Regions from separate parts of the Thermaerobacillus caldiproteolyticus genome, predicted to be linked through region 3. Evidence: riboswitches for the same ligand, from Rfam matches in the RefSeq annotation. Region 3 holds a riboswitch; each other region holds the start of a gene.
What was found. A riboswitch is a leader RNA that binds a small molecule or an ion and turns the genes downstream of it on or off. The one in region 3 is predicted to bind S-adenosylmethionine.
Positions count from the first base shown of each region.

Region 1 (3,808 bases), 750 kb from region 3:
GCGTCTTTTCTAATGCGACTGCATCTTTCAATTTTAATCCAGATGAGATAGCAAAATTCCCATTGATAAAAGAGTAATCAACATCCCCAAGAGCTCGTGGAAGCTGTGCTGGTTCTAAAGGTTTTAGAACAATTTTTTTATTATATTTTTGAATATCCTTTTCTGATACTTTTGTCGGATCAATTCCTTTTTTTAGTTGAATCAATCCAAGTTGTTCAAGCATAGCAAGAGCTCGTGCCTGATTTACCGGCTCATTAGATAAAGCTATTGTCGTTCCATCCTTGATCTCGTCTAATGATTTATGTTTTTTGGAGTATACTCCGATAGGCGCGGTTGGGACTTTAATAACTTCATAAAGCTCCATATGTCGGGTTTTTGCAAAGTTCTTCATATAAATTTCATTTTGAAATACATTTGCGTCTATTGCACCTTGGTCTAAAGAGATATTAGGTTGAACATAATCGTTGAATTCAACTATTTCCACTTTATATCCTTTTTTCTCGAGATAAGGCTTTATAGCTTGCTTTATTTGATCACTATACGGTCCAGCAGTTGCTCCAAGTTTAATTGTCTTAGTCACTGAACTATTTGCTTTTTGAGTCAAGCTTGAGCATCCTGACAATATAAGAAATACTAGCGCAATAAACAAAAATGGTATTTTATATGCTTTCATTGCTCTTCCCCCTAAATGTGTAGTGCAAAATGGAAAATCTTGTTTTACATAAATGTCTTACTAAAAACAATAGATTTAATTGAAATTTTGTAATGCTTGTTTTGCGAGTAAAGAAATAACGGTATCATCCATTGGCGGATTATGGATTCCAGCTCTAACATCTCTATAGTATCGTTGCAGTGGGTTAGATTTTTGTAGACTTCTAGCTCCTACGATTCTCATCGCTAAATCAACGACTTTATTGGCACTGTTTACGGCAATATGTTTAGCTGCCGCTAATTCTCCACTCATTTCCATGCGTTTTTCTGGGTATGTATCCCACCGATGTGCGACAAAATAAAGAGTATGTCTTGCTTTTAATAGCTCTAAATCCATCTCGCCAATTTTTCTTTGAACCTCTGGAACATCTTTGATTGGGCTAGACAGACTATTCGGTTGATATTCAGAAGCAAAGGAAATGGCATAATTTCTAGCTGCAATCGCAATCCCAAGAAAGCATGCTGGAACATGAAGCAACCATGCCCTCCCTATATTGCCTTTCGATGATTCCAATTGATCCAATTCCACCAGTGAATCTTCTGGTAATTCCACTTGATCCAGTACAAGATCATCACTCCGCGTGCCTCGCATTCCAATCATATCCCAATTTTCTTCGACTTTAACCCCATTAAGGCGATGGTCAACTAAAAAAGATCCGACTTTCCCCGATTCTTGAATGGTGGCTGTAACTAATGAATAATCAAGAGCTATTGCCATAGATGAAAAGGATTTCCTTCCTGTAATCACCCATTTGCCATTTCTTTTGATCGCTACCGTTTCAGGTTTTCCGCCTCTTGTAGGACTTCCCGTTCCATTCTCTGTTGCCAATCGATTAATTAGCACTTTATTTTGTACAATTTCATGACACAGCCACTTAAATTTTTCGCTATCCCATGTTTGTCTTTCCCTTAGATCATAAATAACGCCAAGATGCCAACCGATGCATAAAGCTGTGGAAGCATCTCCCTGACTTAATCGCTCTTGCATAAGAAGAAATTCATACAGTGAAATTTCTTCTCCACCATATTGCTTAGGAACAGTAAGTGATTGGTAATTACAATCTTTTAGCTTTTGAAAATTTTCAAATGGAAACCTTCCTTCTTTGTCTATATTGTCAGCTTTTTCGTAAAATCGTTCAGCAAGCTCTGATGCTTGATGTAAAAGAAATTCTTGGCGTTCATTTTGTACAAATTTTCTTGATAACTCATCAGATAAATAAGAGGGGTAAGTTTTTTTACTTACAATGCTCAAAATGATTTCTCCTTTCTGGTATTTTTTATAGGCGTATCAAAGAATTTTTTGTAAAACATCTACATGCATTCAAGAATCTACTCTTTTTATCATTTTGTCCTCCTATCCTTATAATTTAATTTTATAAATTCTATATGAATACTAGGATTAAAGGCGCTGTTATCTCATATAGATTTAAAAAATGAGCAAATAGATAACCCTCTTCCGATGAAGAGGGTAACTTTATAGCGCTGACCTCTCATCTTTCAAGTCATCATATCAGATGACTTGTAGGATTTAGCACCTTGTCAAGCAATTTTGCTTGAAGGTTGCCGGGCTTCTTTGGGCCTAGTCCCTCCACCACTCTCGATAAGAGAAAATTAACTTAATATTCAGAGTTTTATCTAACAGTATATAGATGAATAAATATTATGTCAATGTTTTTTTATTTTATTTACTTTTTGGTCAGTTGATTGTTTGTTTGATTCTTTCTTCCGGATAATCTTCCTGAATGTCAATTAACTATTGAAGCTCTATAGCTCCCAATCAAGTTTGTTGATTTCATTGCAAAATAGCTGTTCTTCAGAAGACAAAATCAGTTTTTATGATGAAGTATCAAACATAAAGTAGTCCATAGTATTTTATAGGGGTGGTTAGAATGAGATTATATATTGATTCTGCAAATACAAAACAAATTCACGTTTATGTGAATATTTTCCGACTTCGGGTGTTACTACTAATGCTTCAATTATAGCCAAAGAAAATCAAACTTATTTAGATTTGTTAAAAGAAATTCGAACTATTTTAGGTAATGAAAAAGAACTGTTTGTTCAAGCTCTTGGCGATAAGGCTGAAGAAGTAGTGGCTGAGGCAGAATATATAATTGAACAAATTACTGGAAAAGTTATCATTAAAATTCCGGTTACTGATGAAGGTATTAAAACAACTAAAATATTAAAGGAAAAAGATCGATACATTAACGACAACGGTTTATACATCTTTTCAAGCTTATATTGCGGCTAGTGCAGGTGCATCTTTTCACTCCGTTTTCCTATGTTCGCATTTTTCATTCTGCGTTTCTAGCGGTGATCCAACTGTGGTTGTTCGTCATTTGTCATCCTTTTTTCTTCATGATTCATCCGCTCCTTGATTTACTTGTGTAGAGCAGTATAGACAAGGATCAGTGTCGGTTAAACATGTCGGAATTTCAAACTGAATTTATATAGAACTACCGATTTACTTTTTTTAAAAAAATTATATAATATCTATTAAGTTACGAAATGAAAAAAAGTTCTGTCAATTAAAAGAGAAATCCGTACCGACCAAAATACTAGCTAGTACTTGTATATGTATAAGTCGAGAGAATTCTTGGGAGTGATGTGAGAGTTCATTCAAGTAAATCGGGGTGATTGAAGCTTTATACTTATAAGAATGGCTACCATAAAGTTACCGTGAGATAATGGTAGAGTAGATTTTTACCATTATTTAAATCAAAGATGAGTTTCTTTATATTTTCATCGATTATTTCATTACGTATTCTGAGAAAAAGTGTAGAAATCTTGCAAAAAGCGGAACATTTCGGTTGACGCTAAATTCTTTGCCACGAAGATGGATTGGTATAGATCGGAGCTAACTGTGTTTATCGTCTAGTAGTTGAGTATTTAGAAAAGCAAAGGAGAGAGAGCAGATGAGCAAACGTGATAATCATGAAGAGTTGAACCTTGAAGGACTCCGAAACGAAACCTTGGTCGTACATGCTGATGATTGGGTAACCAATGATGGGGCAGTGGCTCCGCCGATTTATTACACAGCTACGTTTCGTGCCCATAATTCCAGTGAATTCGCAGAAATGGCGGGAACCCCTCG
Region 1 covers NZ_CP064060.1:3,326,342-3,330,149, forward strand. Annotated here, with positions in the region: gene ISX45_RS16735 (MetQ/NlpA family ABC transporter substrate-binding protein) at 1-673, opposite strand, end outside; gene ISX45_RS16740 (acyl-CoA dehydrogenase family protein) at 749-1,963, opposite strand; SAM riboswitch class I at 2,199-2,318, opposite strand; gene ISX45_RS16745 (transaldolase family protein) at 2,693-2,965, shown strand; gene ISX45_RS16750 (trans-sulfuration enzyme family protein) at 3,630-3,808, shown strand, end outside.
Region 1: another riboswitch for S-adenosylmethionine. It lies ahead of ISX45_RS16740 (acyl-CoA dehydrogenase family protein); the one in region 3 lies ahead of ISX45_RS01830 (methionine biosynthesis PLP-dependent protein).

Region 2 (3,808 bases), 1.2 Mb from region 3:
TTGAATCGTGATCGTTGCATCCGCCTGAATAGCCGTCTCCACTCCTCCCCCATCAGCAAAAATCCCGCTTGGCACATCAATCGCATACACGACAAGCCTTTCTGCTTCGTTAACCTTGTCAATTATTTCTTTATATGGAGATCTCAATGTTCCTTTTACGCCAATTCCAAGCAACGCGTCAACGATAACGTCATAATGACTTAATTGTTCGGTAAATTCCTTCTCATTTCCTATGTAATGCTTTACTTCATATCCCGAATTCTCATAGATTTCAAGCGCTTTTTTCGCCGCTCCTTTTACTTTTTCCTTTGGCGGTACCAACCATAAATCGGTTGCATAACCATAACTTTTTAATACTCTCGCAATGACAAAACCATCCCCACCATTATTTCCCGTACCCGCTAAAACAGCGACGCGCTGAGTAGGATGAATTCGTTCCCGCAAAATTCTCGCAACAGCTTGTCCGGCATTTTCCATCAATGATTCTTCGCTCATACCGATTTGTTGAATCGTATACCGATCAATTGCGTACATTTCTGAAGCAGTAACCACGCGCATGACGTTCACCTCGCAAATTTTAATCCCCAATCAATATATACTTAACCCATTATTTCATATAAATTTTTTGTCGGTTACCAAAAACTCTAATCTCATCATATAAGTCATTTTAATTGCATAGTTACTAATTATCTAGCGTTTTCTATTTTAAGATTCTTCTTCGCCTATACGTAAAACACCTTTAAAAAATATACCATTTTTACTTATTCAACGAGCGTTTCATTCAGAATCCAAAAAGGCTGTGAGGTATTCGAAAAGAATACAAAGAAAATGTGAATAACATAGAAATTGCTATTTACCCCTTAAAAATGTTTTTGTCTTTGTGACTGAGTATTTCTTTTAATCTTTCTGATCAATGATGAGCGCTTCCCTCTTTTTGAATCCGTACTCATTCTTTATAACAAACTCCTTTTAAAAAATTTTTTCTATGATACACCAAGATTGTAAGCGATTTCTTTTTCTTTAGTCGGAAAAACGTATATTGACAATCATTTTTTTTAGAATTATGATTTATGTAAAAATTGAATACGATCAACCGCTTATCGAGAGTGACCGAGGGAACAGGCCCTATGACGTCCGGCAACCTCCTTATAAGAGGAACGGTGCCAAATCCTGCAGAATGACTTTCATTCTGAAAGATAAGTCGTGTACATAGATACCCGATGCCTCTTTCTGAATGAAAGAGGCATTTTTTCTTAACAAAAGATGCTCATGCATAAGGAGAGTAAAGTCTCTTATTGTATAAGATGAACATTAATCCTTGGTTGCCTTCTTCTCTTCATTCGCGAAAAGATGTGCACCATCTATAAATTACAAAAACAAAAATAGGAGCGAGGGATTCGATGATTGAGGTAAAGAACTTAGTAAAAGTGTATTCATCTAAAAAGAATAAGGTAATTGGCGTGGACAATGTTTCTTTAACGATCAAAAATGGTGAAATCTTCGGTATTGTCGGCTATAGCGGTGCCGGAAAAAGCACGCTTTTACGATGCTTAAATCTTTTAGAACGCCCAACATCGGGACAAGTCATCATCGATGGGGTCGATTTAACAACTTTAAATGACAAGGAATTACGCCAAGCACGCTTAAAGATCGGAATGATTTTCCAGCATTTCCACCTTGTTAGTTCAAAAACGGTATTTGAAAATGTCGCATTTGCTTTAAAAGCGGCAAAAAAGTCAAAAGACGAAATTGAGAAACGGGTGAATGAACTACTGGAAATGGTTGGTCTTGCTGATAAACGAGATGCGTATCCTTCCCAACTAAGCGGCGGCCAAAAACAACGAGTCGGAATTGCACGAGCACTTGCAAATGAACCAACTGTCCTCTTATGCGACGAAGCAACATCAGCGCTCGATCCAAGTACGACGAAATCGATTTTAGCCTTATTGAAAAAGATTAACCGCGAACTTGGAATTACGATTGTTTTAATTACTCATGAAATGGAAGTCGTCAAAGACATATGCGACCGTATTGCGGTGATGCAGGATGGAAAAGTAATTGAATTAGGAACCGTGTATGACATTTTTACGAATCCAAAAGAAGAATTGACAAAATCGTTTATTAATAGCGTTCTGCAATTTGAGCTTCCTGACCATTTGCTGAAAAAACGTACAGGAACGATTGTAAAAATTCAGTTCAAAGGTGAGATTGCCGAAGAAACAGTTGTTTCTGATATGCTTCAAACATTTAATGTAAAAGGAAATATTTTGCACGGAAAAATTGAGTACATTCAAGATATGCCGCTTGGAATTTTCATTATGGAACTTACAGGAGACCCTGATGAAATTGAACGAGCTATTGATTATATTTCCCTAAGAACAAAAGGATTGGAGGTCATTGCAAGTGCTGCTTAATTCGCTTATGAATCTAGTTCCTGAACTAAACAAAGCATTCTTGGAAACTCTTTATATGGTTGCCATTTCTCTTTCAGTGGCGATTATAGCTGGACTTCCTTTAGGAATTTTGTTATTCGTTACCGACCGCGGTCTGTTTTTAGAAAATACGACCGTTAAATCCGTTCTTGGATTTGTCGTAAATATGATTCGTTCCATTCCTTTTGTTATTTTGCTTGTTGGGCTATTGCCGCTCACCAAACTCATTACGGGAACAACAATCGGACCTACAGCGGCTTCTGTTTCGTTGTCCGTTGCGGCTATCCCATTTTTTGCTAGAATTGTAGAAACTTCTTTGCGGGAGATTGACAAAGGTGTGATCGAGGCCGCTGTTGCTGTCGGCGCCACACCTTGGATGATTATAAAAGACGTCCTCTTACCTGAAGCTCGTCCCGGCATTATGCACGGAATTACGATTACAACGATAAGTTTAGTCAGTTATTCGGCGATGGCAGGAATTGTCGGCGGCGGAGGAATTGGAGACCTTGCGATTCGTTTTGGCTATTACCGCTACGACAATACTGTTATGATTACAACAATCGTCATTTTAATCTGCCTTGTACAAATCATTCAGTTTGCAGGCGACCGCATTGCTCGTCTTGTTGATAAGCGATAAGGTCGTTGAACATACAAATATTAGGGGGATTTGTGATGAAAAAATTATCAGTCTTTCTAGTTTTATTGTTATCCTTCGGGCTTCTCGCCGCCTGCGGAAGCAAGGAAACAACTTCTAATTCTACAGAGAAAAAAGAACTTACGATTGGGGCTACTTCCGGTCCTTACAGCGACATGGTGAATAAAGCGATTAAGCCTATTCTTGAAAAGAAAGGCTATAAAGTAAAAGTTGTAGAGTTCAGCGATTACATACAACCAAATATAGCTCTCGCTAATGGTGATTTAGATGCCAACCTATTCCAGCACAAAATCTATATGGAGACATTCGCAAAACAACATCATCTTGACCTTTCAGAAGTGATCGTCGTTCCAACTGCGCCAATGGGGATTTACTCAAATAAATTTAAGTCACTAGACGAAATTAAAGAAGGCAGTCAGATTGCTATTCCTAACGATCCGACAAACGCAGCAAGAGCGTTCTTAATCTTACAAGATGCAGGATTAATTAAGCTCGACCCAGCCGCAAACCCATTAACAGTCTCTGAAAAAGATGTAAAGGAAAATGTAAAAAAACTTCAGTTTAAGCCAATCGAAGCAGGTCAATTACCTCGTGCAGTACAAAGTGTTGATTTAGCTGCCGTTCCTGGAAACTACGCATTAGCAGCAAAAATGAACCTTCTTGACGCACTTGTATTAGAAAAAATGCCTGATAAATACCGCAACCGTGTTGTCGTAAATAC
Region 2 covers NZ_CP064060.1:1,570,867-1,574,674, forward strand. Annotated here, with positions in the region: gene ISX45_RS07695 (NAD(P)H-hydrate dehydratase) at 1-558, opposite strand, end outside; SAM riboswitch class I at 1,095-1,203, shown strand; gene ISX45_RS07700 (methionine ABC transporter ATP-binding protein) at 1,401-2,414, shown strand; gene ISX45_RS07705 (methionine ABC transporter permease) at 2,404-3,069, shown strand; gene ISX45_RS07710 (MetQ/NlpA family ABC transporter substrate-binding protein) at 3,105-3,808, shown strand, end outside.
Region 2: another riboswitch for S-adenosylmethionine. It lies ahead of ISX45_RS07700 (methionine ABC transporter ATP-binding protein); the one in region 3 lies ahead of ISX45_RS01830 (methionine biosynthesis PLP-dependent protein).

Region 3 (3,808 bases):
ATTGCTACGGCTTATCATGCGTATCGATTAGCCATCAAGCATAACGTTAATGTCGATTTAGCAACAAAGGCAGCGCTTCTGCATGACATTGGCCATTACGAATGGTATTCCGATGGGAAATGGGATTATGAACAATACAAACAAAATGACATTCACGCAATTAAAGGCGCAGAACGAGCGCACAAGCTGCTGATCCGCCTAGGCGAACACCCACAAAACGCAAAAGAAATTGCACTCGCCATTCTTTTGCATACCGACTCCTATCTGCCAGAAGGCGAATTAAAACGAAAACCATTGCAAACAATTATCAAACTTGCCGACGAAGCAGATGAGGAGCCAGACGGCAAGCATCACTACCGAAAAATTGATGATGCGCTCGCTTTGAAAAAAGTGAAACAATTGGATGAACTCGTCAACAAACAACTTCAACAAGAACGGCTTGATGAAATTATATAAGGCTAGGCAAAAATAAAGACCTAGCCTTCTGTATTTATCGAATAATTGCTGTTGACTTTGCCTTGACATAGGAGAGCGCCTCGTCAAAGTCGGCAATTAAATCATCCGCCGCTTCTAGACCAACACTTAAGCGCAATAGCCCATCCGTAATTCCTCTTCGTTCCCTCTCCTCTTTCGGCATCGCTGCGTGCGACATTTTCGCTGGATACGACAAAATCGATTCTACTGCCCCTAAACTAACGGCAAACACTGGAATTTTCACATGCTTCACAAATGTACGTACCGCCTCTTCATCTGCTAGCCGGAATGATAACACTGCACCAAATCCGGATGATTGATAGCGTTGAATCGAGTGACCAGGATGGTGAGAAAGCCCTGGATAATACACTTCTTCTACTTTCGGATGCGCTGCTAAATAACGAGCGATTTGCAACGCTGATTGTGTAGATTGCTGCAAGCGGACATGAAGCGTCTTCAATCCACGCAACACAAGCCACGCGTCTTGCACTCCTAGCACTGCACCAAAGGCATTTTGCAATCTATACAGTTGATTAGCAAGTCCCTCATCTTTGACAACGGCAAGCCCGGCCACCACATCGCTGTGCCCAGATAAAAACTTCGTCGCGCTGTGAAGAACGACATCAACCCCTAGATCCAGCGGACGCTGCAACGCCGGAGTCATAAACGTATTATCTAAAAATGTTAAACAGCCGTTCGCTTTGGCAAGCTTAACAATGCCGCGAATGTCGGTAATTTTTAAAAGCGGATTCGACGGCGTTTCCACATAAATTACTTTCGTGTTTGGACGAATATGGGAAGCGACTTCATGCAAATCGGTCATATCAACAAACGTATATTCGATTCCAAACCGGCTTAGTACATCGGTAATAATGCGGTACGTGCCTCCGTAAACATCTTCTGTCACAAGGACGTGATCCCCTTTTGACAATAATAAAAACGCTGTAGAAATCGCCGCCATTCCAGAAGAAAAGGCAAAACCTCGCACTCCTCCTTCGAGCTCTGCGATCGTCTCTTCCAACGCTTCCCTTGTCGGATTGCCAGAACGGCTGTAATCGTATTTGCCGAATGTATCAAAATCGGCCTGATGAAATGTCGACGCGTGTTGAATCGGGACGCTCACCGCCCCGGTTTGCTCATCTACTTTCCATTTGTTATGAAGCAAATTTGTTTGAAAAGAGAACTCTTTTTTCACTTCGCTACACCTCTTTCATTTTTTCCAAGGCTTGCGACAAGTCGGCAATTAAATCTTCAACATGTTCGATGCCAACGGAAAATCGCAATAAGCGGTTACAGACGCCGTTGGCAATGCGAATTTCTTCTGGAATATCGGCATGTGTCTGCGTCGCTGGGTATGTAATAAAACTCTCGACACCCCCTAAACTTTCGGCAAACGTAATCACTTGTAAGTTCTGTAAAAAGCGATTAACCCACGCTTCATCGCGCAGGCGAAACGACAGCATCCCTCCCCGTCCCGGATACAAGACATCCGTAATATCTTCACAGGCGGCTAAAAATTCGCTAATTTTTCGTGCGTTTTCCTCGTGTTGTCTCATTCGCAGCGCCAGCGTTTTCATGCCGCGAATCAAGAGCCAAGAATCAAACGGCGAGAGAACGGCACCGATGGCATTATGATATTCCGCTAACTGTTGACAAAGATCCTCGCCCTTTGCAACAACTAATCCAGCTAATACATCGTTATGGCCGCCTAAATATTTCGTGGCACTATGGATGACAATATCAGCTCCTTGCTTAATCGGTTGTTGAATAACCGGGGTGTAAAACGTGTTGTCAACGATGAGAAGCAGTCCGTGTCGCTTCGCTAATTGCGCTACTTCTGTAATGTCTGTTTCTTGCATTAATGGATTGGTCGGGGTTTCCAGAAAAATCGCTTTTGTTTTTTCCGTAATCAAATTCTCCACTAATTGTATGTCGCGAAAATCTACATAATGAAAACCTAATCCGTATTTTCGCCATCCTCTTTCGAAAAGTCGATATGTACCGCCATAAAGATCAGCAGAAACTAAAAACTCATCCCCGCTTTCAAATAGTGCTAAAATCGTTTGAATCGCTGCCATCCCGGAACTGAACGCATAGCCGCGATCTCCGCCTTCCAGCTTTGCGATCGCTTCTTCGACAATTTTCCGGGTTGGATTGCCGGTCCGAATATAATCGAAGCCTGTTGACTGTCCGATACCTTCATGACGGTACGCGGTGGAAAAATAAACAGGAGGATTCACCGTTCCTGTCACGTTCTCACTTCTGTTTCCGATCTGCGCCAGTAATGTTTCCAGTTTCTCCATGCTTCTCTCCCCTTTTCCGGTAAAATAAAAAAAGCCTTCTAAGAAGAAGACTTTTTGCATACTCCACGAAGTGCTTCTTCTTATCTGCCGAATTGAAACCAATTCGCTGGATTTAGCACCTGGCCAATAAAACATTGGCTGGTTGCTGAAGCTTCACTGGGCCAGTTCCCTCCGCTTCTCTTGATAAGAATCCGTTTTCTGTTATTCATTTTTCAGATTTTCTTACAATGTAACTCATTCTCACAAATTTTTCAAGTAATTTTTAAAATTTTTATTCATCGTTATATACTGAATGATTCTGCGTAGAAAGCTCCAAACAGTGAGTTTTCTTTTCCGATATACGATTCGTTTACTTGCTGATTTATATAAATTATCAAAAAAATTGCGCTTCATTCTCTTTTACGAGATCAACAAGGTTTGAAGTACTTGTCAAAATCGGATTATCCATATTGTTAAAATTCGAGTGTATCCCTGCCATAAAAAAGAGTTTTTCCCCTAATACAGCCGCACCATATGGAGAAAGATCTTCCATGGCGTCTCCCAGAAAAGAAGGAACAACTTTGTCCCCTTTCTTAATCGTTGAAACACGTTCCATAACAGTTTCCCCAAGTTTTGAAAGCTAATCTATCTTACTTATAAAATCATTTTCATAACAAACACCCCAGTGTGAAGTAGGACCCAGGCAACAACTGCTCCTAGTATAAATTTCTTTTATTTTGAACTTCTCTATGACGAAAAGAGGCGATAGATTACTGTGCTGTATATCCCCCATCAATCACCGCAGCTTGCCCAGTAATGCCTTTTGCCCTTTCACTCGCTAAAAAAAGAGCGTAATCCGCCACCTCTTCCACACTTAATAGCCGTTTTTGTGGAACAAGCGGATAAATTACTTCCTCTAATACCTTTTCTAAAGGCACATTGCGCGTTGCTGCTAAATCTGTTAGTTGATTACGAACAAGGGGGGTGTCCACATATCCTGGGCATAATGCGTTAACAGTAATCCCATAAGGAGCTGCCTCCAATGCAGCCAC
Region 3 covers NZ_CP064060.1:338,905-342,712, reverse strand. Annotated here, with positions in the region: gene ISX45_RS01840 (HD domain-containing protein) at 1-456, shown strand, start outside; gene metC (cystathionine beta-lyase) at 491-1,669, opposite strand; gene ISX45_RS01830 (methionine biosynthesis PLP-dependent protein) at 1,674-2,777, opposite strand; SAM riboswitch class I at 2,855-2,967, opposite strand; gene ISX45_RS01825 (hypothetical protein) at 3,151-3,372, opposite strand; gene ISX45_RS01820 (3-hydroxybutyrate dehydrogenase) at 3,527-3,808, opposite strand, start outside.

Region 4 (3,808 bases), 480 kb from region 3:
CGGCGAACGGCAAATGTTTCCTAAGCAGACAAATAGCACTTTCACCATATTTCTACATCTCCCTTCGATACCCATTATAAACAAAATTAAAATAGCGATGCATACCTTTCACTACTTTTATTGTCTAAAATGTGTGTTACAATAAACGTAATTATGAAGAAGAAGGGAATGACAAAAATGGATTTATCGAAGAAATCCTTTGAAAATGTTGAATATATGGTGGAAAAAATAAAAGAGAAACTGAAAGTATTAAACTTCGATGCCATTAAACCGTCGCATTTTTCCGAAGAATGGTATGACGAGTTAAAAGACATTTACGAGATGGTCATGAAAAAAGCAACGTTTAGCCCAAGCGAAATGCAAGCCATTGCGGAAGAGTTGGGAAATTTACGAAAAAAATAGAAAGGATGGAGCATTCCGTCCTTTTTTATTTTAACAAACTTGGCGATTGTCACATACGCTAAAACACACGTACAGTGCCAAGAAGAATGGACAAACATGGTGTACGAAATGACAAAAGATTATATCAACTACAGAAATACGCGTTCAAGCGAAAAATTAGAAATGTCAAGTTTTTATCGTCAACCAACATGAAATCCCGGCTCATTGGGATGGAACTCCGTTACAGGAAACGTATTAATTTTTTATGAGGCGCACAAGCTTTATGTCTGGCACCATGCATATCTTCGGACTCGATCCAACGAAACACATTGTCGCGCATCGCACATTAGATCCAGAACGAGGAACCAATCCGGTTGACGCCTTTTGTCTTTATAGTGTGACATAGGATGGATGTATTCAGGATGGAAACAGACACATTCCAACAAAGAGACGAAAAAACAGTAAAGCAACCACAGGTCAAAGGAGCATCATCACATTTACTTGTAAAAATCAGAAATCACAGACCTTTTGTGAAAAAAATTCAAGAAGATTTCATTCGCCTTGTCTTCCCTCTTCCTAGGTATGGAGCGAATGGCATTTTTGGTGAAGAAACAGAAGATGCGGTTATGGCTTTTCCAAAGCGTACGGTCTCCGCGTTGATGGAATTGCCAGATCTGAAACATTAAGAAATCGTAAAACAGCGGCTGCATCATCAGGAATTCCCATTATCAATTAAAGCGACAAAGGCGCAATGTTACAGCGGGCATTAAAACATCTCGGCTTTGCCCCAAAATGTATGGATGTCATCTACGAAAAGCAAACGGAGACGCTTTCCACCTATGTATACCGCTTTGCGGGATTTATAGGGCAAATACAAGAAAAATTTATGCGTATGGAACTACAGCACAAGTGAGCGTTCTCATCAAACGTATGAAACAGCGGCTTTATAGCCACAATGTTCGCTTCAAGAGGGCGGTTTCTTTTTCATTCTCCTCCCTTTTTATTCTATCTAAAAATAATTCCTATCGAAAAACTCGGGTTGACTTTTGAAAGAATTATGTTAAAATTTTAGTCAATTCCATACTTATCAAGAGCGGCGGAGGGAACTGGCCCAATGAACCCCGGCAACCTACTTCTTCAGAAGCAAGGTGCTAAATCCAGCCAAATGGGAACCATTTTGGGGAGATAAGGTAGAATACGTTACCTCTTCAGTCTTTCCGAAATGGAAAGTTTTTTTATTATCAAAGTCAAAGGCAGTGTGATTCTCTCTCGATCCTATTGTTCTTCACGTGCGCTTCAGGGCGTGAAAGCGATTGGACTCAGAAGAGCTAACTGCCGAGCTAGACAATAAGAAAAGCCAAGATGGCAAGGAGGGACTGTTGTGGGCAACGATCAGCAACAACTCGAGACCATTTTTACAAAAATTAAGGAAATGTTAGATTCCATGAAGTTTGGTTCTATTACTCTTGTTATTCAAGACGGTAAAATTATTCAGCTGGAAAAAAACGAGAAAGTAAGATTAAGATAAATTAAAAAGTACGCTGACTAGACAAACTAGAGGCGGCTTCCCTTTTTTTGCATGCAAACCATAGAGGGGAAGATCGCCTTTTTTTATAGCAATCACATGTAGGGGGAACAACATATGTTAACGTATCATACGTGGGACGAAGAAAAACCGTCATTTTCAAGTGACAATGAAACAAAAGGAGCATTAGATGTTTTGGCTTGGGCATATGACCATTATCAAGATGATATCGTATATGCCTGTAGCTTCGGTATTGAGGGCATCGTCTTAATCGATTTGATCGCCAAAGTAAAACCGGATGCCGAAATCGTCTTTCTTGATACAGGGCTTCATTTTCGTGAAACTTATGAAACGATTGAAAAAGTAAAAAAGAAATATCCATCTCTTCGCATCATTATGAAACAACCAAACTTATCACTTGACGAGCAGGCAAAACAATTTGGTGATGAATTGTGGAAACATAATCCGAATAAGTGCTGTGAATTGCGCAAAATCGTGCCGTTGCGTGAAGTATTAACCGGTGTGTCCGCTTGGATCTCTGGCTTGCGGCGCGAACAATCGTCCACACGTCGACATGTCGAGTATTTAAACAAAGACGAAAAATTCCGATCGATTAAAATATGTCCATTAATTCATTGGACATGGAAAGATGTATGGAATTATGTTCATAAGCATGAGCTTCCGTACAACGAGCTCCATGATAAAGGCTATCCAAGCATCGGCTGCGAACCATGCACTTCCCCTGTTTATGATTTAGAAAACTTACGCTCGGGAAGATGGGCCGGACATGAAAAAATCGAATGCGGTCTTCATGAATCATAGGAGGAGCCGAAAACATGTTAATCACCATTGCTTTTATCGTCTCCTTCTTCTTCGCGATGAACATTGGGGCAAGCGGAGCGGCGGCCGCAATGGGAGTTGCTTATGGGTCCGGAGCAATTAAACAAAAGTATATCGCCCTTCTTCTTTGCGGCCTTGGTGTATTTCTTGGAAGTCTCGGCGGAGGTGAAGTCGTCAAAACCATTGGCTCCGGCATTATTCCTTCATCCATTTTAACGATTAAAATTGTCATTATTATTTTAACGGCTGCAGCAATCTCCTTATTTGCAGCGAACATTATGGGCATTCCTTTATCAACGAGCGAAATTACTGTTGGCTCTATTGTCGGCGTTGGAGTCGCCTATCAAGCTTTATACGTGCAAAAACTTCTTTTCATTGCTTCCATTTGGGTGATCATTCCCATTATCGCGTTCGCGTTCACCTTCGTCGTCGGCAAATGGTTTTTAAAGCTCAAGAAAAAGTATCCTCAAGTCGAACAAGGAACGTGGCAAAAAAGTTTTATGACACTACTCATTATTACCGGCTTTTTCGAGGCATTTTCAGCCGGAATGAACAACGTTGCTAATGCGGTGGGGCCACTAGTCGGTGCCGGATTAATTTCCGTGACAGACGGAACGATTTTCGGCGGATTGTTCGTTGCGTTAGGTGCCATTTTACTAGGAAGGCGCGTGCTTGAAACGAACGGAAAAAAGATTACCAACTTTTCTCCGTTTGAAGGAATCGCTATTTCCGGTACCGGTGCCATTCTCGTCATCATCTCATCCATTTTTGGATTACCGGTACCATTAACACAAATTGCGACATCAGCCATCATTGGCATCGGTACGGCGAAAACCGGATTTTACATTTGGCAAAAACGAGTCGTCATTCAATTATTAAAAGTTTGGCTTATTTCACCGATCTTTTCGCTTGTTATTTCTTACAGTCTCGTCAAATTACTGCTAGACAGCGACCTTTACACGATCGTAGCGATTTTTAGCGTCTGTCTTGCCACTCTTGGCATCATCAGCTTAAAGAAAACGATGGCCGAAGAAAATCGGTCTTTATATGAAGATGGCAGTG
Region 4 covers NZ_CP064060.1:3,599,243-3,603,050, reverse strand. Annotated here, with positions in the region: gene ISX45_RS18115 (low molecular weight protein-tyrosine-phosphatase) at 1-48, opposite strand, end outside; gene ISX45_RS18110 (DUF1128 domain-containing protein) at 178-402, shown strand; gene ISX45_RS18105 (peptidoglycan-binding domain-containing protein) at 804-1,067, shown strand; SAM riboswitch class I at 1,463-1,573, shown strand; gene ISX45_RS18100 (YezD family protein) at 1,793-1,909, shown strand; gene ISX45_RS18095 (phosphoadenylyl-sulfate reductase) at 2,024-2,728, shown strand; gene ISX45_RS18090 (sulfate permease) at 2,743-3,808, shown strand, end outside.
Region 4: another riboswitch for S-adenosylmethionine. It lies ahead of ISX45_RS18100 (YezD family protein); the one in region 3 lies ahead of ISX45_RS01830 (methionine biosynthesis PLP-dependent protein).